DNA from 3 places in the Streptomyces sp. NPDC096323 genome. Region 1 is predicted to be linked to each of the others. Evidence: riboswitches for the same ligand, from Rfam matches in the RefSeq annotation. Region 1 holds a riboswitch; each other region holds the start of a gene.
What was found. Region 1 has a riboswitch for cyclic di-AMP ahead of ABTX18_RS15865 (C40 family peptidase). Riboswitches for the same ligand answer to the same signal wherever they lie in the genome.
Positions count from the first base shown of each region.

Region 1 (7,940 bases):
CGTCCTCCGCCCGCTCCTGCTCGAACTCGAGGGCGACGGAGGCGAGTTCCTGGAGGTTCTCGATGCGGGTCTCGTCCTGCGGGTCGGTGGACGCCTGGAGTTCGGCGAGATAGCCGGTCCGCTCCATGACGGCCTCCACGACGACCGCCGGTCCGGCGCCGGACTCCACGATCGTGCGAAGCTCCTCCATCAGCGTGTTGAACCGCTTGACGGCGTTGGCCGAGCGGGCCGCCATGCCGTACGCCTCGTCGACGCGGCGCAGCGCCTGCGGGAAGGAGATCTTCTCGCGCATCGACAGCGCGTCGATCATCGCCTCGGCGCGGTCGCCGATGCCGCGCTTGGGCACGTTCAGGATGCGCCGGAGCGGGACGGTGTCCTCGGGGTTGGAGAGGACCCGGAGGTAGGCCAGGACGTCCCTGACCTCCTTGCGCTCGTAGAAGCGCACGCCGCCGACCACCTTGTAGGGCAGACCGACGCGGATGAAGATCTCCTCGAAGACACGGGACTGGGCGTTCGTGCGGTAGAAGACGGCGACGTCGCCCGCCTTCGCGTCCCCGGCGTCCGTGAGCCGGTCGATCTCGTCGGCGACGAACTGCGCCTCGTCGTGCTCGGTGTCCGCGACGTAGCCCGTGATCCGGGCGCCGCTGCCGGCGTTGGTCCAGAGGTTCTTCGGGCGGCGGCTCTCGTTGCGCTCGATCACCGCGTTGGCCGCGGACAGGATCGTCTGCGTGGAGCGGTAGTTCTGCTCCAGCATGATCGTCGTGGCGTCGGGGTAGTCCTCCTCGAACTGGAGGATGTTGCGGATGGTCGCGCCGCGGAAGGCGTAGATCGACTGGTCCGCGTCACCCACGACGCACAGTTCGGCGGGGGCGTTCTCGGGACCGGCCGGGCCGACCAGTTCCCGTACGAGCGTGTACTGGGCGTGGTTGGTGTCCTGGTACTCGTCGACGAGGACATGACGGAAGCGGCGGCGGTAGTGCTCCGCGACGTCGGGGAACGCCTGGAGCAGGTGGACCGTCGTCATGATGATGTCGTCGAAGTCCAGGGCGTTGGCCTCGCGCAGCCGGGACTGGTACAGCGCGTAGGCCTGGGCGAGGGTCTTCTCGAAGCCGTCCGTCGCCTGGCCGGCGAAGGTCTCCTCGTCGATCAGTTCGTTCTTCAGGTTCGAGACCTTCGCCGTGAACGACTTCGGCGGGAAACGCTTCGGGTCGAGATCGAGATCGCGGCAGACCAGGGCCATCAGCCGCTTGGAGTCGGCGGCGTCATAGATCGAGAACGAGGAGGTGAAGCCGAGCCGCTTCGACTCACGGCGCAGGATCCGTACGCACGCGCTGTGGAAGGTCATGACCCACATGGCGTTGGCCCGGGGCCCGACGAGCTGCTCGACGCGCTCCTTCATCTCGCCGGCGGCCTTGTTGGTGAAGGTGATCGCCAGAATCTGGCCCGGGTGCACCCCGCGCTCGGCCAGCAGGTGGGCGATGCGGTGGGTCAGTACGCGGGTCTTGCCCGAACCGGCGCCGGCGACAATGAGCAGCGGGGACCCGGCGTGCACGACGGCCGCGCGCTGCTCGGTGTTCAGCCCGTCGAGCAGCGCGGCCGCGTCGATGACGGGCCGGTGGGCCCCGTCACGGTAGTACGCGTCGCGGGGCGGCGGGGGCCCGTCGAACACGCCCGCGAAGAGGTCCTCCGGCACCGCTTCGGGTGCGGAGTCCTCGGGGGGCGGCGGGGGCCCTTCCTCCGTGTGCTGGAGGCCGGCCAGGAAACTGTCGTCAAAGAGGCTGCTCATCGCCTCCCGAGTCTAGGGCGCCCCACTGACACTCCGGGGCAGAGTGACGAAGCACGCACCCAGCACCGCGCACACAGAGCGATCGGCGGACCGCACCGCGTCCGGGAATCCCGGTCCCCGCCTGCCCGCGGCACCCCGATCCGCCGAGGTCACGAAAATGTATCGGGCATATCGAACATCAACCTTCACAGCGGCACCATGGGTTGGCTAGCGTGCTCGTTCGGGCGGCCCGTACCCCCAGAGGCGATCCACGCCGAGCGGGCTTCCACGCCGAATCCGGGCTGTCCTTCAGGGGAGTCCGGAACCGGGGACCCACACGCATCACCGGGGTGAATCGGTCCGCAACCCCCACCAGGACCGTAGGGCAGCCTTCCGTTCCGCCCGAACCCGACAGCTAACCCGGTAGGCGGTCCACGGAAGGAGATGCCGGCCTTGGCATCGCATCGCAAACCGCGCACTCCCCTGCGCAGCTCCGGCCCCGCCGTCGGGCTCACGACGGCCGCCCTGGCGTCGGTGACCCTGCTGTCCTCGCAGAGCGCACTGGCCGCTCCGGCTCCCAAGCCCAGCATCGAGGACGTGCAGAAGAAGGTCGACGACCTCTACCGGCAGGCGGGCACCGCGACCCAGCAGTACAACCAGGCGAAGGAGGCGACGGCCGGGCAGCGATCCAAGGTGGACACGCTGCTGGACGACGTCGCCCAGCGCACCGAGAAGCTGAACGAGGCCCGCAGGACGCTGGGCACGTTCGCCGCCGCCCAGTACCGCGGCGGCACCCTCGCCCCGACCGCCACGTTCTTCCTGGCCGACGACCCGCAGTCGTTCTTCGACCAGACGCACCTCATGGACCGGATGACCGAGCGCCAGCAGCGCGCCGTGTCGGACTTCCGTACGCAGCAGGCGAAGGCGTCCAAGCAGCGGGCCGAGGCCGTGGCGAGCCTGGAGACGCTCACCGAGTCGCAGGCGACGCTGCGCACCAGCAAGCAGAACGTCCAGACGAAGCTGTCCGAGGCCCGCGGCCTGCTGTCGAAGCTGACCGCCGAGGAGAAGGCGCGGCTGGCCGAGCTGGAGCGCAAGAAGGAGGCGGAGGCCAAGCGCAAGGCGGCGGAACTGGCGAAGAAGCAGGCCGCCGCGAAGGCCGAGGCCCAGCGCGAGGCCGCGGCGGCCGAGGCGGCCGCCGAGGAGGCCGGCAGCGGCACGGGAACGGACACCGGGACAGGCACGGACTCGGGCACGGGCGCGGACGCCGACGCCTCGACCAAGGCGGACAAGGTCATGGCGTTCGCCGAGGCGCAGCTCGGCAAGCCGTACGTCTGGGGGGCGACCGGCCCGGCCTCGTACGACTGCTCGGGGCTCACCCAGGCGGCCTGGAAGGCGGCCGGCGTCGACATTCCGCGGACCACCTGGGACCAGGTGAACGTGGGCACCCGGATCGCCACGGCGGATCTGCAGCCGGGGGACCTGGTCTTCTTCTACGACGACATCAGCCACGTCGGCATCTACAAGGGCGACGGCATGATGATCCACGCGCCGAAGCCGGGGGCGAACGTGCGCGAGGAGTCGATCTACTACATGCCGATCTACGGGAGCGTGCGTCCCGCCTAGAAACGGCCCGCGGCAGGGGCGCCGGAGCCTGCCCTGCGGGGTTCGCGTGCCGGGTACCAAACGGCCGGCGGCAGGGGCGCCGGAGCCTGCCCTGCGGGGTTCGCGTGCCGGGTACCGTGCGGAAGGTGCCCGGCACCGGACGGGCAGCGCACACAGGACGAGCACCCTGCAGGAGTGAACGACCGTGAAGATCTTGGAGAGCGTCCGGGACCTGGCCACCCTCGGCACCTTCGGCCAGGCCAGGCTGTTCTCGGCGGCCTGCGCCGAGCGCACCGCGGGGGTGCTCCTGCGGTACCTCGCCGACGAGAGCCGCCCGGCGGACCAGGACACCTGTGTGGCCGCCCTGGAGCTTCTGTGGGAGATCACGCCGCCGGACGAGGACGTGGCCGCCGCCATGCACCGCCGGCTGAGCGTGCTTCCCGAACTCGCCCCGGAGCTCCGCCCGGACGGCCTCACGGCGGCGGCGGTGCTCGCGCTCAGGGCCTTGTTCGCCGGGGTGGCGATGCTCATCGACCAGGGCCCGGACGGCGCGGCCGGCCCCTCCGAGTCGGCGCGGGCGCTCGCCCGGGCACTGGACACGGGGGACGGCGCGACGGCCGCCGAGGAGGACGTGATCCAGGATCGGGACGTCGAGCGGATCATGGCGTGGAGTCCCGAGGAGCAGACGCTGCACGTCCACGGGCTGCGCGCGTCGGCCGCGGAGACGGGACGCGCGCGGCTGACCGCGGCGGAGGCCCGCTACGGCCTCGGCGACGGGGCGCCCGGCGGGCGGGAGTAGCGCCGTAGGCCTCCGGCCCCGGGAGCCGAGCCCGGCCTGCGCCTCAGGTCCAGAGCGTGGCGATGAAGATGTTCACGATCGTCAGTCCGCCGACCGCCGCGAAGAGGCCCTTGTCCACCTTCTCCTCGTCGCGCTTGACGTAGACGAGCCCGAGGATCACGACGAGGATCAGCAGCTTGATGCCGATCTTGACGTTGTTCACGGGGTGGTCGTCGGCCTGGTCGAGGCCGACCAGGGCGATTCCGGTGACGAGCATGGTCAGCGCGCCGTGCAGCATGGCCGGGACGAACCGTGCCGTGCCCGCCCCCATCGCCTTCATCTGGGTGAGGAAACCGCCCAGCAGGGAGGCGATGCCGATGATGTGCAGGGCGACGAAGACATCGATGAGTACGCGCATGGTTCCGCAGCCTAGCCGCGGCCATATCAGCACTCCGCGGCCAGGTGGTAGTGAGCGACTACTTGACCGTGAGATGTACCAATTGCCTGATTCTGGCGCAATTTTTCCGATCGCCAGGCGACAACGCAACGCCAAATTCACACAATAAGCGTCACTACAACTCTTTCCCGTGTCCCGGGTTTAGCGTCCCTATCCAGGTGACCGGCACAGGCCGATCCGTTCCCGGGCGGCGTTCCCCGGTCACCCCGCCGAGGTTCCGGCGCCGGGCCGCTCCCCCTGTTGGCGGCCCGCCTCCGGGCCGGGCGGGCCCGTCGGTAGTCCCCGGCGGGCTGTCGAGAGGAAGGACGCCCGCCCTCGTGGCAGCGCACCGGAAACCCAAGCAGCGCCGGTACACCGGCTCCGCTGCCCGCACCGCAGCGACGCTGGCCTTCGCCGGGGCCGCCACCGCTGCCGCGTTGCCGGGATCCGCGCACGCCGATCCGGCGCCGACCCCCGCCCAGGTGAAGGCCGAGGTGGACCGGCTGTACCGGGAGGCGGAGGTCGCCACCGAGCAGTACAACGGGGCCAAGGTGAAGGCCACCGCCGCCGAGAAGTCCGTGGACGCCCTGCGCGACGAGGCGGCCCGCCGGACCGCGCGCCTCAACGCCGCACGCGACGCGCTCGGTTCGTACGCCGCCGCGCAGTACCGCTCCGGCGGCCTCGACCCCGCCGTGCAGCTGGTGCTCTCCTCCGACCCCGACCAGTACCTCGAGCGCGCCTCGTACGTGGAACGGGCCGGGCAGCACCGCGCCACCGAGGTCCGCACCGTGCAGCGCCAGGTCGCGGAAGTGGCCCAGGTCCGCACCGAGGCCGCCGGTCAGCTGACCGAGCTCGCGAGCCGCCAGGCGGCCCTGAAGAAGCACAAGGCCACGGTCCGCACCAAGCTCGCCGAGGCCCGGCAACTGCTCGCCCGCCTCTCCCCCGCGGACCGCGCCTCCTACGACGCCTCGGACGGCTCGTCCGACGGCCGCGGCGGCGTCCACGCCGACCGCAGCGCCCCGCGCGGCTCGGAGCAGGCGCCCAACTCCCGTGCCGCCGAGGCGGTCGCCTTCGCGTACACCGCCCTGGGCAAGCCGTATGTCTGGGGCGCCACCGGCCCCTCCTCGTTCGACTGCTCCGGCCTGACGCAGGCCGCCTGGCGCTCTGCGGGCGTCTCGCTCCCCCGGACCACGTACACGCAGATCAACGCGGGCACCCGCGTAGCGCAGTCCGAACTCGCCCCGGGGGACCTGGTGTTCTTCTACTCGGGCATCAGCCATGTCGGCCTCTACATCGGCAACGGCCAGATGATCCACGCCCCGCGCCCCGGAGCCCCGGTCCGCATCGCCCCGATCGACCAAATGCCTTTCGCGGGGGCGACCCGGGTGGCATAGGCTCCCGCCTTCCGAGCCAACTGCCCGAAGGACACTCACCCATGCCCATGGACGTCGACGTCCAGACCCACACCCGTACGCTCACCCTCCGCTCCCCGGACCATGTCCGGGTGGGCCCCTTCGCGATCCGCTACAACCCCGGCTGGTCGCTGAAGTTCGCCAACTACGCGATCCCCGACCAGGGCGCCGAGCCGACGCCCGCCGAAGTCGACGCGCTGATCGCGGCGTTCCGCGAGCTGGACCGGATGCCGCGCCTGGAGTACCTGCCCACCTGGGCGCCCGCGGTCGAACCGGCGCTGCTGGCCGCCGGGTTCACCGAGGAGAACCGCGCCCCGCTGCTGGCCTGCTCCCCGGGCGGACTGCTGCCGCCGAAGCCGGTGGACGGCCTGGTGATGGCGGAGCCCGCCACGGACGCGGAGTTCGACGCCGCCGCGCTCGTCCAGCACCTGGGCTACGGCGGGACGGGCGAGCCCGAGGCGGGCATGGCGCAGTGGCTGCGCACCGCCGCGAGGGACGGCGGGGTCGCCGCCCTCGCGACCGTCGACGGCACCCCGGCGGGCGCGGGCGGCTGCTCGGTCCCGGTCGACGGTCTCAGCGAGCTCGCGGGACTCGCGGTGGCGGCGGACTTCCGCCGCCGCGGCATCGGGGCCGCGCTCTCCGTCCATCTGACGGAGAGGGCGTTCGCGCGGGGCTGCCGGGTGGTGTGGCTGGAGCCGGGCGACGCCGACGTGGAGCGGATCTACGCCGGGATCGGCTACCGCCGGATCGGCGAGAAGCTGAACATCTCGCTCGACCCGGAACGCGAAGGCGCCTGACCCGGAAGCCGGAAGCGACCTCAGACCAGCCGGCGCGCGGTCGCCCATCGCGTCAGCTCGTGCCGGTTGGAGAGCTGGAGCTTGCGCAGCACCGCCGAGACGTGGGACTCGACCGTCTTCACGGAGATGAACAGCTGCTTGGCGATCTCCTTGTACGCGTAACCGCGGGCGATCAGCCGCAGCACCTCGCGCTCGCGCTGCGTCAGCCGGTCGAGGTCCTCGTCGACCGGCGGGGCGTCCGTCGAGGCGAAGGCGTCGAGGACGAAGCCGGCCAGCCGGGGCGAGAACACCGCGTCGCCGTCCTGGACCCGGAAGACCGAGTCGACGAGGTCCGCGCCGGTGATGGTCTTGGTGACATAGCCGCGGGCGCCGCCGCGGATGACGCCGATGACGTCCTCGGCGGCGTCCGAGACGGACAGCGCCAGGAAGCGGACCGGGTTCTCCACCGCGCCCATGAACGGGGCGCAGCGGCGCAGCACCTCGACGCCGCCGCCACCCGGGAGGTGGACGTCGAGGAGGACGACCTCGGGGCGGGTCGCCGTGATGACGGTGACCGCCTGGTCGACGTCGGCGGCCTCGCCGACGACCTCGACGCCGGTCTCCTCGGTGCGGCCGATCTCGGCCTGGACTCCGGTGCGGAACATCCGGTGGTCGTCGACGAGCACGACTCGTACCCGGCGCTCCGGGCCCTCGTGGCCTCCGGTCGCCTCAGTGGTCCCGTTCATCGCTCGTCCTCTCCATCTCCAGCTCGACTTCCGTGCCCCCGCCGGGCACCGGACGCAGCCGTGCGGTACCGCCGTTGCGCTGCATCCGGCCGATGATTGATTCTCGTACGCCCATTCTGTCCCCCGGTACGGAATCCAGGTCGAATCCCGGGCCTCGGTCGCGGACCGAGACGAAGACCGTGCGGCCCTCGACCTCCGCGTAGACCTGGACGGCGCCGCCCTCGCCACCGTACTTGGCGGCGTTGACCATCGCCTCGCGCGCGGCCTGCATCTGTGCGGTCAGCTTTTCGTCCAGCGGGCAGTCGCCGACGACGACGACCTCCAGCGGGACGCCGTGCTTGTCCTCGACCTCGGCCGCCGCGCGTTTGACGGCCTCGGCCAGGGTCTCGGGCTCGTCGCCCTCGTCCTTGCCGGTGCCCTCGGGG
Region 1 covers NZ_JBEOSI010000005.1:232,193-240,132, forward strand. Annotated here, with positions in the region: gene pcrA (DNA helicase PcrA) at 1-1,786, opposite strand, end outside; cyclic di-AMP (ydaO/yuaA leader) riboswitch at 2,045-2,211, shown strand; gene ABTX18_RS15865 (C40 family peptidase) at 2,210-3,388, shown strand; gene ABTX18_RS15870 (hypothetical protein) at 3,573-4,166, shown strand; gene ABTX18_RS15875 (hypothetical protein) at 4,210-4,563, opposite strand; gene ABTX18_RS15880 (C40 family peptidase) at 4,920-5,975, shown strand; gene ABTX18_RS15885 (GNAT family N-acetyltransferase) at 6,017-6,790, shown strand; gene ABTX18_RS15890 (LuxR C-terminal-related transcriptional regulator) at 6,811-7,515, opposite strand; gene ABTX18_RS15895 (PspC domain-containing protein) at 7,499-7,940, opposite strand, start outside.

Region 2 (7,940 bases), on a different contig from region 1:
AACTCGTGCTGCCCCTGTGCGGGTTCGGCCAGCCGGAGCCGTACGCCGGACGCGGACTCCACGACCAGCGGCTCCTGCCGGCCCGGCATGGGACCGTACGGATGCCAGACATGGGCCCGGTCCAGGGCCCGCAGCCCGGCGGGGGTGAGCGGCTCAGGCATTGGGGGCGAGATCCGTACCCGCGCCGCGACGCCGGACCGTCACCAGGTCCGTACGCGCGGCCTGGGCTGCAGCCGTTTCCGTGGAGGCGGCCTTCGTCGAAGCGGCCTCCGCCGGAGCGGTCTCCGCTTCCGGGCCGTCGCCGCAGGGCGCGCACCCGCCCGCATGCGATCCGCAGCCGGCGCCCGCGTCCACCCGGTGGCCGGGCAGCGTCGTCGTGCCCGCGCCCTCCACCTCGAAGCCGGCGTCCGCGATCATGTCGAGGTCGGCCTGTCCCGCCTGGCCCTCACTGGTCAGATAGTCGCCCAGGAAGATCGAGTTGACGAGATGCAGGGCCAGCGGCTGCATCGTACGCAGATGCACCTCGCGCCCGCCCGCCAGCCGTACCTCCACGTCCGGGCAGACGAACCGGACCATCGCCAGAATGCGCAGACAGCGCTGCGGCGTCAGATTCCACTCCTTGGCCAGCGGCGTGCCCTCGAAGGGAATCAGGAAGTTGACGGGCACCGAGTCCGGGTCGAGCTCGCGCAGGGCGAAGACCACGTCGACCAGGTCCGAGTCGCTCTCGCCCATCCCGGCGATCAGCCCCGAACAGGCGGAGAGCCCGGCAGCCTGCGCCTGGTGCACCGTCTCCACCCGGTCGGCGTAGGTGTGGGTGGTCGTGATGTCCCCGTACGTCCCCTCGGACGTGTTGAGGTTGTGGTTGTACGCGTCGGCGCCCGCCGACCGCAGCCGGTCGGCCTGGCCTTCGGAGAGCAGACCGAGGCAGGCGCACACCTCGACGCCCTCGTTCTGTTCCTTGATCGCCTCGATGGTCTGCGACACCCGGTCGACGTCCCGGTCGGTCGGGCCCCGGCCGCTGGCGACCAGACAGACGCGCTTGGCGCCCCCGGCCACTCCGGCGGCCGCCGCCTTCGACGCCTCGTCGGGCTTCAGCCACGTGTACTTCAGGATCTCGGCCTTGGATCCCAGCCGCTGGGAGCAGTACGAGCAGTCCTCGGGGCAGAGCCCGGACTTCAGGTTGACCAGATAGTTCAGTTTCACCCGCCGTCCGAACCACTGACGGCGCACCTTTCCGGCCGCGGCCACCACGTCGAGCAGTTCGTCGTCGGGGGTCGCCAGTACGGCGAGCGCTTCTTCACGGGTCGGCAGCTCGCGCCGCAGCCCCTTGTCCACCAGCGTGTTCAGGAGGTCCATGGCGATGATCCTGACGCACGGCACCGCTCCGAGCCAAGGAGGAACCGGACAACAGAGCCCGCAGAGGGTGTGTGCATGGCCACACCCTGCCCGGCCGCGCCCCCGGTTAGGGTCTGTGAGCTGCCTACAAAAGGGACCCGCCCATGTCCTTCGCCCCGTTCGATTGGATCGACGAGGAGGCGCGCCGCCGCGCGGACGCCGGACTCGTCCGGACGCTCCGGCCGCGGCCCGCCGAACCGGAACTGCTGGACCTCGCGAGCAACGACTACCTCGGCCTGACCCGGCACCCGGAGGTGACCGCCGCGGCGGCCGAAGCGGCGCGCCGCTGGGGCGGCGGCGCCACCGGCTCCCGGCTGGTCACGGGGTCCACCGCGCTGCACGCCGAGCTCGAACGAGAACTGGCCGATTTCTGCGGTTTCGAGGCGGCCCTGGTGCTTTCCTCCGGCTACGCCGCCAATCTCGCGGCGCTCACCGCCCTGACCGGCCGGGGCGCGCTGATCGTGTCGGACGCGGGCAATCACGCCTCGATCGTCGACGGCTGCCGGCTGTCGCGGGCCGAGACCGCGGTCGTGCCGCACGCCGATCCGGAGGCGGTGCGCAAGACCCTGAGCGCGCACCGGGGCCGGTCGCTGGCGGTCACCGATTCGGTCTTCTCGGTCGACGGCGACGCCGCGCCTCTGGCCGAACTGGCCGACGCCTGCCGCGCGGAGGACGCCGCCCTGCTCGTCGACGACGCGCACGGCCTCGGAGTGCTCGGGGACGGCGGCCGGGGCGCGCTCGCCGCGGCCGGCCTGGCCGGCGCCGAAGGCGTCGTCGCCACACTCACCCTTTCCAAGTCCCTGGGCAGCCAGGGCGGGGCGGTCCTCGGTCCGGCCAGGGTCATCGACCACCTGGTCAACACCGCCCGGACGTTCATCTTCGACACCGGGCTCGCCCCGGCCGCCGTGGGCGCCGCCCTGGGCAGCCTGCGGCTCCTGCGGCGTGAACCGGCACGCGCCGCCAGGGCCCGTACGGTCGCGACCGCGCTGTACGGGCAGCTGACCGCGGCCGGTTTGACCGCGGTCCGTCCCGACGCGGCGGTGGTCTCGGTGCGCGCGCCCTCGGCCGAGGCCGCCGTGCGCTGGGCGGCCGACTGCCGTGCGGCCGGCATGGCGGTCGGATGTTTCCGGCCACCGTCCGTACCGGACGGCATCTCCCGGTTGCGGCTGACGGCGCGCGCCGACCTGACGGACGAGCAGATCGCGCACGCGGTGGGGATCGTACGGCGGACCGCGCCGGCCGGCTGACCCGCCGGGGAACCGCCATGCCGGAACGCCGGAACGCCGGGCCGTCGGCTCAGCGGACCGAACCGCCGTTCAGGGCGGTGACGAAGGACGTCCAGGCCGCGCCGGAGAACTGCAGAGGCGGCCTGGATACGTCCTTGGAGTCACGCACGGCCAGTCTCCGGCCGCCGAAGCGCGCGGTCTCCACGCAGTTGTTCATTCCCGTGCTGCGGCTGCTGCGCCGCCAACGTAACGCGTGCTGTGCGAGGCCATCCGGCATGACGCCCCCCTCGGGCAGTCAGGGTCACCGACCGTCGCTCATTGCGGCGATCAGGTCCAACGAGTGCTCCGGCGACAGCGCGTGTGCCTGCAAGGTGCGGAAGGCCGAGCTGTACGCCTCAAGGTCTTCTTTCCGCTCCAGGTAGAGGCTACTCGTCAAATGGTCGAGAACGACCACATCCAGATCAGAGGTGTTCGGAAAGGAAAAGATAACGAAAGGTCCGGTGAGGCCCACATAGCCGCCCACCGAGAAGGGCAGCAATTGGAAGCACACGTGCGGGAGTTGGGCCACCCGGCTGAGGTGCCGCAACTGCTCCCGCATCACCCGGCGGCCGCCGACCCCGCGTCGCAGTACCGCCTCGTCCACCACCGCGCTCAGCCTCAGCGGAGGGTCGCTCCGCAGGACTCCCTGCCGCGCCAGCCGCACTTCCACCAGCGAGTCCAGCTGTCCGACGGGCAGTCCGTCGAGTGAGGCCCGGGTCACCGCGCGGGCGTAGTCGGCGGTCTGCAGGAGACCCGGCACCACCGACGTCTCCAGGGTGCGGGCGGTGCGCGCCTGTGACTCCAGGCTGATGAAGTCGCGGTACTGCGGCGGGATGAGACCGCGGTACGCGTGCCACCACCCCGCGCCCCCACCGCCCGCCGAACCCGCGAGCGCCTCCAGGACCTCGCGCAGCGTCGGGTCGTCCGTGCCGTACACGTCGAGCAGCCGGGCCACATCGCGGGGCCGGACTCCGCTCACGCCGGTCTCGATCCGGCTGACCTTCGACTGGTGCCAGCCGAGCAGACGAGCCGCGTCCCGGCTCGTGAGTCCCGACGCGTGACGCAGACTCCGCAGCTCCTCCCCGAGCTTGCGGCGTCGCACCGCGGGGCCGTGCCGCATGGGGCGCCTCCCTCCCACTCCCGCCGAGCGGACAGTGTGCCGCCCTTACGGGGCATCCGGGGCAGAGTTCACCGCTTTGAGCGACAGATATATGCATATCTTGGTGGATCGTCGTTACAGAAGGCAGCATCAGTGGCAATCTGGCGCGAAGCACAACCCGGACCATCGATCGCGGGGTCGCTTCCGGGTGGGAAAGGGACGGCTCGCCATGGCAGACCATCAAGAAGCAAGCGTCACTCTGCCGAGCGAGCCGGTCTCGGTCTCCGCGGCCCGGAGGTATGTGGCACAGGTACTGGCCGAATGGGGACTGCCCGCGGGTACGGACACGGGCGAGACCGTCCGGCTCATCGTCTCGGAGCTCGCGACCAACGCGGTCCAGCACACCTTCGGACAGTCGCCCACCTTCACCGTGGATCTCCGCCTGGAGCGTGAGGAGCAACTGCGCCTCGGAGTGACGGACAGTCACCCCCGTCGGCCCCAGCGGCTCCCGGCGGCCGTGCAGCAGGACAACGGCCGCGGCATGGTGATCATCCGCTCGCTGGCCAAGGAGTACGGGGGCCGGCTGACCGTCACCCCCACCCCGGACGGCGGAAAGACCGTCTGGATCGCGCTGCCCTGGCACGTGCCCGTATCCGTACCCGTCGAGCACTGACGCGCCTCCGCCCCTGCCCGGCGAGCGCCGCACTCGCCGTCACTGTGACGCCGCGGCCCGCCCGAATCCGCTGCGCAGCAGAGCCCGCAAGGTCGCCGCCGCGGCGCTCGTACGGTCTCCGCGGTGCACCACCGAGATCGTCCGGCGGAACGAGGCCGGATCCAGCCGGCGGACGGACAGCGGCGTCGGCGACATCGCGGCCACCATCTCGGGAACCACCGCCATTCCGATGCCCGCACTCACCAGAGCGCACACCAGCGCATAGCCGGGGGACTCGCAGACCACCGCGGGCAGCGCCCCCGCCTCGGCGAGTGCGCTCTCCACCCCGCGACGCGGCGGATGCGTGGGCGCGCTGCTGATCAGGGGCCGGCCCGCGAGCTCCGTCACCGGGAGCCGCCCGCTGCCGTCGGCCAGAACCTGCCCGGCGGCCGTGATCAGCACGAGTTCCTCGACCAAAAGCGGCTCGGAGACGACACCCGGGGGCGGCGGCGACGCGGGGGCGGGCTCATAGGCGTGGCTCAGGGCCAGATCCACCTCGCCGGCCGCGACCGCGGCCACCCCGCCCGGCGGCTCGTAGTCGGTGACGACCAGTTCGACGTCCGGGTGCGCCCGGCGGAACGCGCTCAACACCGGGGGCAGCAGATGGATGCCTGCGGTGGTGAAGGTGCCGACCCTCAGGCGTCCGCCGGAGAGTCCGGCCAGGCCCGCCAGTTCGTGGCGGGCCTGCTCCATCTCGTCGAGGACCCGCCGTGCGCGCCCCGCGAGAAGTTCGCCCGCCGCTGTCAACCGGGCGCCCCGGTGATGCCGTACCAGCAGCGGCGCCCCCGCCTCCCGCTCCAGTTTGGCGAGCTGCTGGGAGAGCGCCGGGGCGGTGTAGCCCAGGCGGACGGCGGCCCTGGTGATCGAACCGGCCTCGGCGACCGCCACCAGCGCCGCCAGCCGTGTGGGGTCGTACATTAAGCGTTCCTTTTGGCAGGCCCTAGAGATTGCAAGTACATGCTAAAGGCTCTCCAGGTCCAGAGTGGAGCCCATGGACACCCAACTGACCGCCTTCGTCGGAGTCGCCGCTGCCATGGTCGCCCTGCCGGGCGCGGACTTCACCGTCGTCGTACGCAACGCCCTCGCCTCGCGCGCGGCGGGGGTGGCGACGGCCCTCGGGGTCGCCGGGGGTCTTCTCGTCCACACCGCGCTCGCCGTGGCGGGCCTGGCCGCCGTGCTCGTGGCGGTGCCCGCGCTGTTCCGCACCGTCCAGGTCCTGGGCGGTGCGTACGTGCTCTACCTGGGCCTCAGCGCCCTGTACGCGGCCCGGCGGCGCGGCGCGCAGGGGGCGGAGGCCGGGCAGGACAACGGGCACGATGAGCGGGCCGCGAGGGGAACCGGGCGCGCACTGCGCCAGGGGTTCCTGACCAACGCGCTGAACCCCAAGGCGCCCGTACTCTTCCTCAGCCTGCTGCCGCAGTTCGTCCCGGCCGGGGCCGCCCCCCTGCCCAGGACGCTGCTCCTCGCCGCGATCGTCGTGCTGATGGCGCTGATCTGGTTCCCGGCCGTGGCGCTCCTGGTGGACCGCCTCGGCCGGTGGCTGCGCCGGCCGCGTACCGCCCGGGCGATCGAGGGCGGCAGCGGCGCGGCACTCACCGCACTGGGACTCGTCCTGGTGACGGGCCCGCTGCTGCACTGACGCGGGCGCGCGCTCGGGTACGGGGGAGTGGCTTCAACGGACCCGTCCGTAGGAGACGCTCCTCGTCCAGATCTTCTCCAGGCGGACCACGGCCCCGGTCTTGGGCGAGTGCCAGATCTTGCCGCTGCCCGCGTAGATGCCCACGTGGTAGATGCTGCGGCCGGAACGGAAGAAGACCAGATCGCCGCGCTGTCGTTGGGAGGGCGAGATGTGGCGGGTCTTGTTGTACTGCTGCTGGGCCGTGCGCGGGAGTTTCTTGCCCGCCTTCTTGAACGAGTACAGCGTCAGCCCGGAACAGTCGAAGCGGCTCGGTCCGGTGGCGCCCCACCGGTAGGGCGCCCCCTTCTTCGACGCGGCGATGTTGAGCGCCTTCATCGAATGCGTCGCGGCCTGGGCGTCGGTCGCGGCGCCGGGAACGAACAGCGTGCCGCCGACGGCGGCGAGAGTCATGGCCGAGGCCGTAGTGGCCCGGGCAAGCAGAGACGGGACATGAACCTGCGCAGTCATGCGCAACCCTTCGTCAGCCGCCTGTGAAGGATGACCTGTCGGGTTCGGGCCGGCGAAGTGGCCCGGCCGCATACGCGGCTTCACCCCGAGGGTCGGCCGGAAATCCGGTCGGCCCGTTGTGCTGGGTCCTCCACTCCTGCCGATCCACTCCTGTCGACCAGGCATCCGGACGGCGGCAGGACTCGGCGTCCGCCCGGACCGCCCCGCCGCGGTGGCGGGGGCTTGTCGTCCCAGGGATCTTGACTCACCGCGTGCCGGATTTCCGAGGTGAAACGGCGATATGTGACCCTCGTCACGAATGACCTGTTCGGGTGGCGAGATGCCCTCCGGGGCGCTGTCGCCATGCGTCGACCGATGCCGTACCAGCGACGTAACGGCAGATCTCACCCACGGTCCGGCTCGAAAGCGCAAATCGAGCTGTCCCTCGTGCGAAGTAGCGCCTACGCCGAACGAGGGAGAGAATTCGGTCGCCGCGTCGGGCGTGTCGGCCGACGGGCTGATCAACGTCGGGCGTGCCGCCGACAGACCGGTCAACTCGGCGGGTCGGGCGGCAGGGCGACCCGCCGCGAGCGCCGCTCGCCGTCGAGAACACGCAGCGCCCTGGTCAATGTGGCCGCGTGGATCCGGGATTCGCCCCGCTCGTGCATCAGTGCGAGCGCGTCCCGCAGGGCGGCCGCGTGCGAGGCCAGCGCCTGGGCGGCGCGCAGGGCGCTGTACGTGTCGCATCCGTGGGCCGGATTGATCCGGCCCACCTGGTCGAGGACTTGCAGATAGCGGTCGATGAACTCGCCCTCCGCGCGGGTCAGGGCGGGCAGTGGCGCGAACTCCGGTGGCTCCATCGCGGATTCACCGCGCCGGGTGCGGCGGGACGGACAGTCCGCGGTTCTGCACGATGTGGTCGATCAACCCGTAGTCCTTGGCGTCCTCGGCGTCGAGGATGAGATCGCGCTCGGTGTCCGCGGTGATCTGCGCGGCGGTGCGGCCGGTGTGACGGACCAGCATGCCGGTCAGCGTCTCGCGCATCCGGTCCAGTTCCCGGGCCTCGATCTCCAGGTCGGACGGCTGCCCCTGTACGGGCTCGGCGAGTTCGGGCTGCTGCACGACTACGCGGGCGCCCGGCAGGGCGTGCCGTCGGCCGGGCGCGCCGGCTGCCAGGAGCACGGCCGCGCCGGCGCCTGCCTGGCCGAGGCAGAAGGTCTCCACCTCGCAGGTGAGGTACGCCATCGTGTCGTAGATGGCCGTCATGGCCCCGAACGACCCACCCGGGGAGTTGATGTAGAGCTGGATCGGCCGGTCGGGCGCGTCGTGTTCCAGGTACATGAA
Region 2 covers NZ_JBEOSI010000013.1:53,765-61,704, reverse strand. Annotated here, with positions in the region: gene ABTX18_RS31070 (adenosylmethionine--8-amino-7-oxononanoate transaminase) at 1-161, opposite strand, end outside; gene bioB (biotin synthase BioB) at 154-1,356, opposite strand; gene ABTX18_RS31060 (8-amino-7-oxononanoate synthase) at 1,500-2,642, shown strand; gene ABTX18_RS31055 (DUF397 domain-containing protein) at 2,692-2,898, opposite strand; gene ABTX18_RS31050 (helix-turn-helix domain-containing protein) at 2,923-3,780, opposite strand; gene ABTX18_RS31045 (ATP-binding protein) at 3,989-4,432, shown strand; gene ABTX18_RS31040 (LysR family transcriptional regulator) at 4,472-5,389, opposite strand; gene ABTX18_RS31035 (LysE family translocator) at 5,463-6,110, shown strand; gene ABTX18_RS31030 (C40 family peptidase) at 6,144-6,617, opposite strand; cyclic di-AMP (ydaO/yuaA leader) riboswitch at 6,621-6,791, opposite strand; gene ABTX18_RS31025 (hypothetical protein) at 7,148-7,456, opposite strand; gene ABTX18_RS31020 (ATP-dependent Clp protease proteolytic subunit) at 7,464-7,940, opposite strand, start outside.
Region 2: linked by a shared signal. The riboswitch ahead of ABTX18_RS31030 (C40 family peptidase) and the one ahead of ABTX18_RS15865 (C40 family peptidase) in region 1 are both predicted to bind cyclic di-AMP.

Region 3 (7,940 bases), on a different contig from region 1:
CTTGACGGGGAGCCGCGGCTTTTTCGTACGGACACATGCGCTCGCGTCACCGCACGGCTCCGCCATCAATGAATTCGGGCAGCGAAAAGAAAGCCCTGCGGAATGCCTATTCTTTGTATACGGCGCAATTGTTAATGCCGGCCGCTCGGGGTGTTTACGACATGTTGCGAAGTCCTCACCCGGGCGGCGTCCGGCCGGCCGGGGCGGCGCAGCCGGTACGCGGCGGTGGCCCGCTCGGCGTGCTGGGCGGTCAGCGCCCTCGCCCTCTCCGCGTCGCCGCGCGCCACGGCGTCCACGATCGCTCCATGCTCGGCCCAGGAATCGGCCGGACGGGCCGGCTGCTCGATCGTGTACATCCAGGCGGTCTTGTGCCGGAGCTGGGTGAGCAGCGCGATCAGACCGGGACTGCCGGAGGCCTGCGCGAGGGTTTCGTGGAACCAGCCACCCAGGGAGCGCAGGTCCTCGCCCTCGCCCCGGCGGGCGCGCTCCTGACCGAGCCTCACCAGGCCGCGCAACACCTTGAGGTGCGCGTCCGTGCGGCGGTGGGCGGCGCGGGCCGCGCCGAGCGGCTCCAGCAGCGTCCGGACCTCCAGGAGGTCGGCGGCCTCCTGCTCGGTGGGCTCGGCGACGCAGGCTCCGGCGTGCCTGCGGGTGACCACGAATCCCTCGGATTCCAGGGTGCGCAGCGCCTCCCGTACCGGGACGCGGGAGACCCCGTACCGGCGTGCGAGCACCTCCTCGGTGAGTCGGCTGCCGCGTTCGTAGACACCCTGGACGATGTCCTCACGGATTGCCGTGCATACCGAATGCGCCGGAATGCGCATGTCCGAACCTCCGCCTTAATCCCCGCGAAACGCGGCCGATCGACGCCTGCCCTGCGACTCTATTGCAATGCGGTCGCATTTCCGACGGCGGGTGGAAATTCATGAATATCTTTTGGTCTCCGGCCACCCGGGCACACCGGTGCGTGCAGCCCTCCGGTACGCGGAGACGGCGAAGACCCCGGCGTGATGCCGGGGTCTTCGAGTCTTCGGAACGGCTGTCCGGGGATCGGCTGTTCCGGGTGGGTCAGGAGGGTCAGACGAAGACGCCGTGGGCGCGCAGGTAGGCGACCGGGTCCATGTCGGAGCCGTACGAGGGTGTGGTGCGGGCCTCGAAGTGGAGGTGCGGGCCGGTCGAGTTGCCGGTGGAGCCGGAGAGGCCGATCTGCTGTCCGGCGCCGACGCTCTGGCCGACGGACACGCCGATCGACGAGAGGTGGCCGTACTGGGTGTACGTGCCGTCCGTCATCCGCAGCACGATGTTGTTGCCGTATGCCCCGCCCCAGCCGGCCTCGACGACCGTGCCCGAGCCGACGGCGACGACGGAGCTCCCGGACGCGGCGTGGAAGTCGATGCCGGAGTGGCTTCCGGAGGACCAGAGCGAGCCGCTGGACTTGTAGCCGGTGGTCACGTACGAACCGGCGACGGGAAGCTGGAAGGCGCCGAGCCGGGCGCGTTCGGCGGAGCGCGCGGCGCGGGCGGCGCGCTCACGGGCCTCCTCGGCGCGGGCGACGGCCTTCGCCCTCGCGGCGGCCTTCGCGGCGGCCTTGGCTTTGGCGTCGGCCTTCGCCTTCGCGGCGGCCTTCGCCTTCTTGGCCTCGGCCTCGGCCTTCTTCTCGGCGACGTCGGCCTGGTGCTGCTGCGCGTCCGCCTGCGCCTCGATCCGGTCGGCGAGCACGTTCTCGATGGCGATGACCTGGGTGAGGCCGGTCTCGCCGGCGGCGGGGGTCTCGGTGTCCGCGGCGAGGGCCGGCGAGGCAAGTCCGCCGATGACGCCGGTGGTGGCCAGGGTCGCGATGCCGATGGCCTTCGCGCCGCTGCGCGTCAGACGGCCCGGGGCACGGTGCTTCCCGGAGGCACGGGTGAACGCCATGAAGTGGCTGGTCCTTTCCTTCCTTCTCGCCTACCGGGTTAGCTGACGGGTTCGGAGCAGGAAGGTCTCCTACGGATCCACCCGCCTCGTACGAGGCGCGGGCATCCGATTCACCCCAGGGACTGCGTGGGTCCCCGGCTCCCCGGGCTCGCGCCTGACGGGGACTCGGCGATGACTGCCCGGTACGTCGCGGATGCGGCATACGAGTGACGGACAGCGGAGCCGACGCTAGGCGGGGGCGCTTGCCCGCACCAAACGGACAGGCCGTTTTGTCGTGTATCCCACAGGGCAGACAGGCAACCTCTCCCGCAAAGCGGGCAAAAGGGAAGACCCCGACGGAGTCCGCTCCGTCGGGGTCTTCCTTTTGCCCCGGTATCAGGGGAAGTGGCCGCGGCCGTCAGTTCAGCCGTCAGCCGGTAACGACCGACACCTCACCGATGCCGAGGGCCCTGACGGGCTCCGCGATCTGCGAGGCGTCGCCGACCAGGACCGTGACCAGCCGGTCGCCCGGGAAGGCGTTGACCACGGCCGCGGTCGCCTCGACCGTGCCGGTCTCCGCGAGGCGCGCGTACAGCTGTGCCTGGTAGTCGTCCGGGAGGTGCTGCTCGACCTGGTCGGCGAGGGTGCCCGCGACGGAGGCAGCCGTCTCGAACTTCAGCGGGGCGACGCCGACGAGGTTCTGCACGGCCGTCTCGCGTTCGGCGTCCGTCAGCCCTTCGGCGGCCAGGGTCCGCAGGACCTTCCACAGGTCCTCCAGGGCCGGGCCGGTGGACTCCGTGTCCACGGAACCGCTGATGGCGAGCATCGCGGCACCCGTCGCCCCGGACGCGGAGCCCGGGGCCGAGGAGCGCAGGACCTGGGCGAAGGCCCGTACGCCGTAGGTGTAGCCCTTCTCCTCGCGCAGCACCCGGTCGAGCCGGGAGGTGAGCGTGCCGCCCAGGCAGTACGTGCCGAGCACCTGGGCCGGCCAGACGCTGTCGTGCCGGTCCGCGCCGATCCGGCCGATCAGCAGCTGCGTCTGCACAGCGCCGGGGCGGTCCACGATCACCACGCGGCCCGTGTCGTCGGCGGTGATCGGCGGGACGGGCCAGGGCTCGGCGGTGTTGCCCGACCAGTCCCCGAGGGTGTCGGCGAGCAGCGCGTCCAGGTCGATGCCCGTGAGGTCCCCGACGACCACGGCGGTCGCGGTCGACGGACGGACGTGCGCGTCGTAGAAGGCGCGCACGGCCGCGGAGTCGATCCGGGCCACGGTCTCCTCGGTGCCCTGGCGGGGGCGCGACATACGGGCCGTAGCCGGGAAGAGTTCCTTGGAGAGCTGCTTGGCGGCACGGCGGGCCGGGTTGGCCTGCTCGTGCGGGATCTCGTCCAGCCGGTTGCCCACCAGCCGCTCGATCTCGCTGTCGGTGAAGGCGGGAGCCCGCAGCGCCTCGGCGACCAGGCCGAGCGCCTTGGCCAGCCGCGAGGCCGGAACCTCCAGGGAGACCCGGACGCCAGGGTGGTCGGCGTGGGCGTGCAGGGTGGCACCGCAGCGTTCCAGCTCGGCGGCGAACTCCTCGGCGCTCTGCTTGTCGGTGCCCTCGGACAGCGCTCGGGACATGATCGTGGCGACCCCGTCCAGGCCCTCGGGCTCGGCGTCCAGAGGGGCGTCGAGGAAGATCTCGACGGCGACGACCTGCTGGCCGGGGCGGTGGCAGCGCAGCACCGTGAGGCCGTTGGGCAGGGAGCCGCGCTCGGGCGCGGGGAAGGCCCATGGCCTGGCCACGCCGGGGGCGGGCTGCGGGTGGTACTCCATCGGAACTCCAGTCGCGGCAGCGTCGGTCACTTGTCCGCTCCTTCGTGCGCGTCGGTGTCGGTGGCGGCGTCCGCCTCTTCGGCGGCCTCGGCGGGCGCGAGCGGCTCGTAGACCAGCACGGCCCGGTTGTCGGGCCGCAGCTGGGCCCTGGCGGCCGCCTTGACCTCCTCCGCGGTCACGTCGAGCACCCGGTGCACGGCTGTCAGGGCGAGCTGCGGGTCACCGAACAGCACGGCGAACCTGCACAGTTCATCGGCGCGGCCCGCGACCGTACCGAGGCGGTCCAGCCACTCGCGCTCCAACTGGGCCTGGGCACGCTCCATTTCTTCGGGCGTGGGGCCTTCCTCGGCGAACCGGGCCAGCTCCTCGTCGACCGCGGTCTCGATCTGCGCCACCTCGACGCCGCCGGACGTCTTGACGTCCAGCCAGCCGAGCGAGGGCGCGCCCGCGAGCCGCAGCAGCCCGAATCCGGCCGCGACGGCCGTCCGGTCGCGGCGGACCAGGCGGTTGTGCAGCCGGGACGACTCGCCGCCGCCCAGCACGGTCAGTGCGAGGTCGGCCGCGTCGCACTCGCGCGTGCCGTCGTGCGGCAGCCGGTAGGCGGCCATCAGCGCACGCGCCGGCACCTCCTCGCGGACCTCCTCGCGCAGCTGGCTGCCGATGATCCCGGGGAGCGTGCCGTCGCGCGGCGGCTGCTTGCCGTCGTGCGAGGGGATGCTGCCGAAGTACTTCTCGATCCAGGCGAGCGTCCGCTCGGGGTCGATGTCGCCGACGACGGAGAGCACCGCGTTGTTGGGCGCGTAGTACGTACGGAAGAAGGTCCGCGCGTCCTCCAGTGTCGCCGCGTCCAGGTCGGCCATCGAGCCGATCGGGGTGTGGTGGTACGGGTGGCCCTCCGGGTAGGCGAGGGCCGTCAGCTTCTCGAACGCGGTGCCGTACGGCACGTTGTCGTAGCGCTGGCGGCGCTCGTTCTTGACGACGTCACGCTGGTTCTCCATGGACTCGTCGTCGAGCGCGGCGAGCAGCGAGCCCATCCGGTCGGCCTCGAGCCACAGGGCCAGCTCCAGCTGGTGCGTCGGCATCGTCTCGAAGTAGTTGGTCCGCTCGAAGCTGGTGGTCCCGTTGAGGGAGCCCCCGGCGCCCTGCACCAGTTCGAAGTGGCCGTTCCCCTTGACCTGGCCGGAGCCCTGGAACATCAGGTGCTCGAAGAGGTGAGCCAGGCCGGTGCGTCCCTTGACCTCGTGGCGCGAACCGACGTCGTACCAGAGGCACACCGCGGCGACCGGGGTCAGATGGTCCTCCGAGAGCACCACGCGCAGGCCGTTGGCCAGACGGTGCTCGGTCGCTGTCAAGCCGCCGGAGCCGGCCTCGGCTGTGGCCGTGTGACCCATGGGCATGTACGTCCCTTCGATCGCGATACTGGATGCTGGTTTCGAGAAGTTGATGCGAGACCTGCCACTGTAAGCAAGCGCACCGGCACCTGGCGAAGTTCCCGTGTCGCGAAAGTTCGCGGGAAAGAGGGTCCCGGGCACCTCGGGACGGGGTGCGGAACGCCCTTTGGGACGGGTCGAGGTCCGGGTTGTCAGTGGGGCGGTCCACAATGGTGCGCGTCAGAACCTGAGGTTGCCCGAACAGAATCCGTGAAGGAGTCGCAGCAGCGATGGCCCGCCGCAGCACGAAGACCCCGCCGCCGGTCGACTTCGAGGAGAACATCCTCGACATCGACGTCGTCGACGAAATGCAGGGCTCCTTCCTCGAGTACGCGTACTCGGTGATCTACTCACGGGCCCTGCCGGACGCCCGTGACGGCATGAAGCCGGTGCACCGCCGCATCGTGTACCAGATGAACGAGATGGGCCTGCGCCCGGACCGCGGCTTCGTCAAGTGCGCCCGCGTGGTCGGCGAGGTCATGGGCAAGCTGCACCCGCACGGCGACGCGTCGATCTACGACGCGCTGGTGCGGATGGCCCAGCCGTTCTCCATGCGGCTCCCCCTCGTCGACGGACACGGGAACTTCGGCTCGCTCGGCAACGACGACCCGCCGGCCGCCATGCGGTACACCGAATGCCGGATGGCCGACGCGACGTCACTGATGACGGAGTCGATCGACGAGGACACCGTCGCCTTCCAGTCGAACTACGACGGCCAGGAGCAGGAGCCGGTCGTCCTTCCGGCCGCCTATCCGAACCTCCTGGTCAACGGGGCGACCGGGATCGCCGTCGGCATGGCCACCAACATGCCCCCGCACAACCTGGGCGAGGTCATCGCGGCCGCCCGGCACCTCATCAAGCATCCGGGCGCGGACCTGGAGACCCTGATGCGGTTCGTGCCCGGTCCCGACCTGCCGACCGGCGGGCGGATCGTGGGGCTCGGCGGCATCAAGGACGCGTACGCGGGCGGTCGCGGCTCGTTCAAGATCCGCGCCACCGTGGCCGTGGAGAACGTCACACCGCGCCGCAAGGGCGTGGTCGTCACCGAACTCCCCTTCACCGTCGGCCCGGAGAAGGTGATCGCCAAGATCAAGGACCTGGTCTCGGCGAAGAAGCTCCAGGGCATCGCCGACGTCAAGGACCTCACCGACCGCTCGCACGGTCTGCGCCTGGTCATCGAGATCAAGAACGGCTTCGTCCCCGAGGCCGTGCTGGAGCAGCTCTACAAGCTGACGCCGATGGAGGAGTCCTTCGGCATCAACAACGTGGCGCTGGTCGACGGACAGCCGCTCACGCTCGGCCTCAAGGAGCTGCTGGAGGTCTACCTCGACCACCGCTTCGACGTGGTGCGCCGGCGCAGCGAGTTCCGGCGGACCAAGCGCCGCAACCGGCTGCACCTGGTCGAGGGCCTCCTGATCGCCCTGATCGACATCGACGAGGTCATCCGCCTCATCCGTTCCAGCGACAACTCGGCGCAGGCCAAGGAGCGGCTCATCGAGCACTTCTCGCTGAGCGAGATCCAGACCCAGTACATCCTGGACACGCCGCTGCGCCGGCTGACCCGGTTCGACCGGATCGAGCTGGAGAGCGAGCGGGACCGGCTCGACGCCGAGATCGCCGAGCTGACCGCGATCCTCGACTCGGACACCGAGCTGCGCAAGCTCGTCTCCACCGAACTGGCGGTGGTCGCGAAGAAGTTCGGCACCGACCGGCGCACAGTGCTGCTGGAGTCGGCGGGTTCGCAGGTCGCGTCCGTGCCGCTGGAGGTGGCGGACGACCCGTGCCGGGTGCTGCTGTCCTCGACCGGCCTGCTGGCGCGTACGGCCAACGACGACCCCATCGTGTTCGCCGAGGACGCCAAGCGGGCCAAGCACGACGTGATCGTCTCGGCGGTGCCGGCGACGGCGCGCGGCGACGTCGGCGTGGTCACGTCGACCGGGCGGCTGTTGCGGCTCGCGGTGATCGATCTGCCCCAGCTGCCGGACACCCATGCGGCGCCCAGCCTGTCGGGCGGGGCGATGGTCGGCGAGTTCCTCACCCTGGAGGCGGACGAGGAGGTCGTCTGCCTCACCACCCTCGACGAGTCCTCGCCCGGGCTGGCGATCGGCACCCTGCAGGGCGTCGTGAAGCGCGTGGTGCCCGACTACCCGGCCAACAAGGACGAGCTGGAGGTCATCACGCTCAAGGACGGTGACCGGATCGTCGGGGCGGCGGAACTGCGGACGGGCGAGGAGGACCTGGTCTTCATCACTTCGGACGCGCAACTGCTGCGCTACCCGGCGGCGCAGGTGCGCCCGCAGGGGCGTCCGGCCGGCGGAATGGCGGGCGTGAAGCTCACCGCCGGAGCGGAGGTGCTCTCGTTCGCCGCGGTGGATCCGGCGGTGGACGCCATGGTGTTCACGGTCGCGGGTTCGCACGGCACGCTGGACGATTCGGTGCTGACGTGCAAGCTCACCCCGTTCGACCAGTATCCGCGCAAGGGCCGGGCGACCGGTGGGGTGCGCTGTCAGCGGTTCCTGAAGGGCGAGGACGTGCTGGTCTTCGCCTGGGCGGGTGCCACGCCTGCCAGGGCCGCGCAGAAGAACGGCACGCCGGCCTCGCTGCCCGAGCCCGATCCGCGGCGCGACGGTTCGGGGACGCCGCTGGAGAGCCCGGTCGCGGTGATCGCCGGCCCCGTGTAGGCCGCGGGCCCGGCGGCTTCGGCGCTACGCGTCGTCGCCGGGCTGTTGCACGTACCGCAGGACGCCCCACATGGATCGCTCGTGTGCGGCGTCCTGCGTCGTTTCCCGCCCCGGCTCCCCCGG
Region 3 covers NZ_JBEOSI010000012.1:149,840-157,779, forward strand. Annotated here, with positions in the region: gene ABTX18_RS30315 (GntR family transcriptional regulator) at 132-824, opposite strand; gene ABTX18_RS30320 (M23 family metallopeptidase) at 1,078-1,914, opposite strand; cyclic di-AMP (ydaO/yuaA leader) riboswitch at 1,928-2,095, opposite strand; gene ABTX18_RS30325 (M16 family metallopeptidase) at 2,324-3,706, opposite strand; gene ABTX18_RS30330 (M16 family metallopeptidase) at 3,733-5,103, opposite strand; gene ABTX18_RS30335 (DNA gyrase/topoisomerase IV subunit A) at 5,367-7,817, shown strand; gene ABTX18_RS30340 (CobW family GTP-binding protein) at 7,842-7,940, opposite strand, start outside.
Region 3: linked by a shared signal. The riboswitch ahead of ABTX18_RS30320 (M23 family metallopeptidase) and the one ahead of ABTX18_RS15865 (C40 family peptidase) in region 1 are both predicted to bind cyclic di-AMP.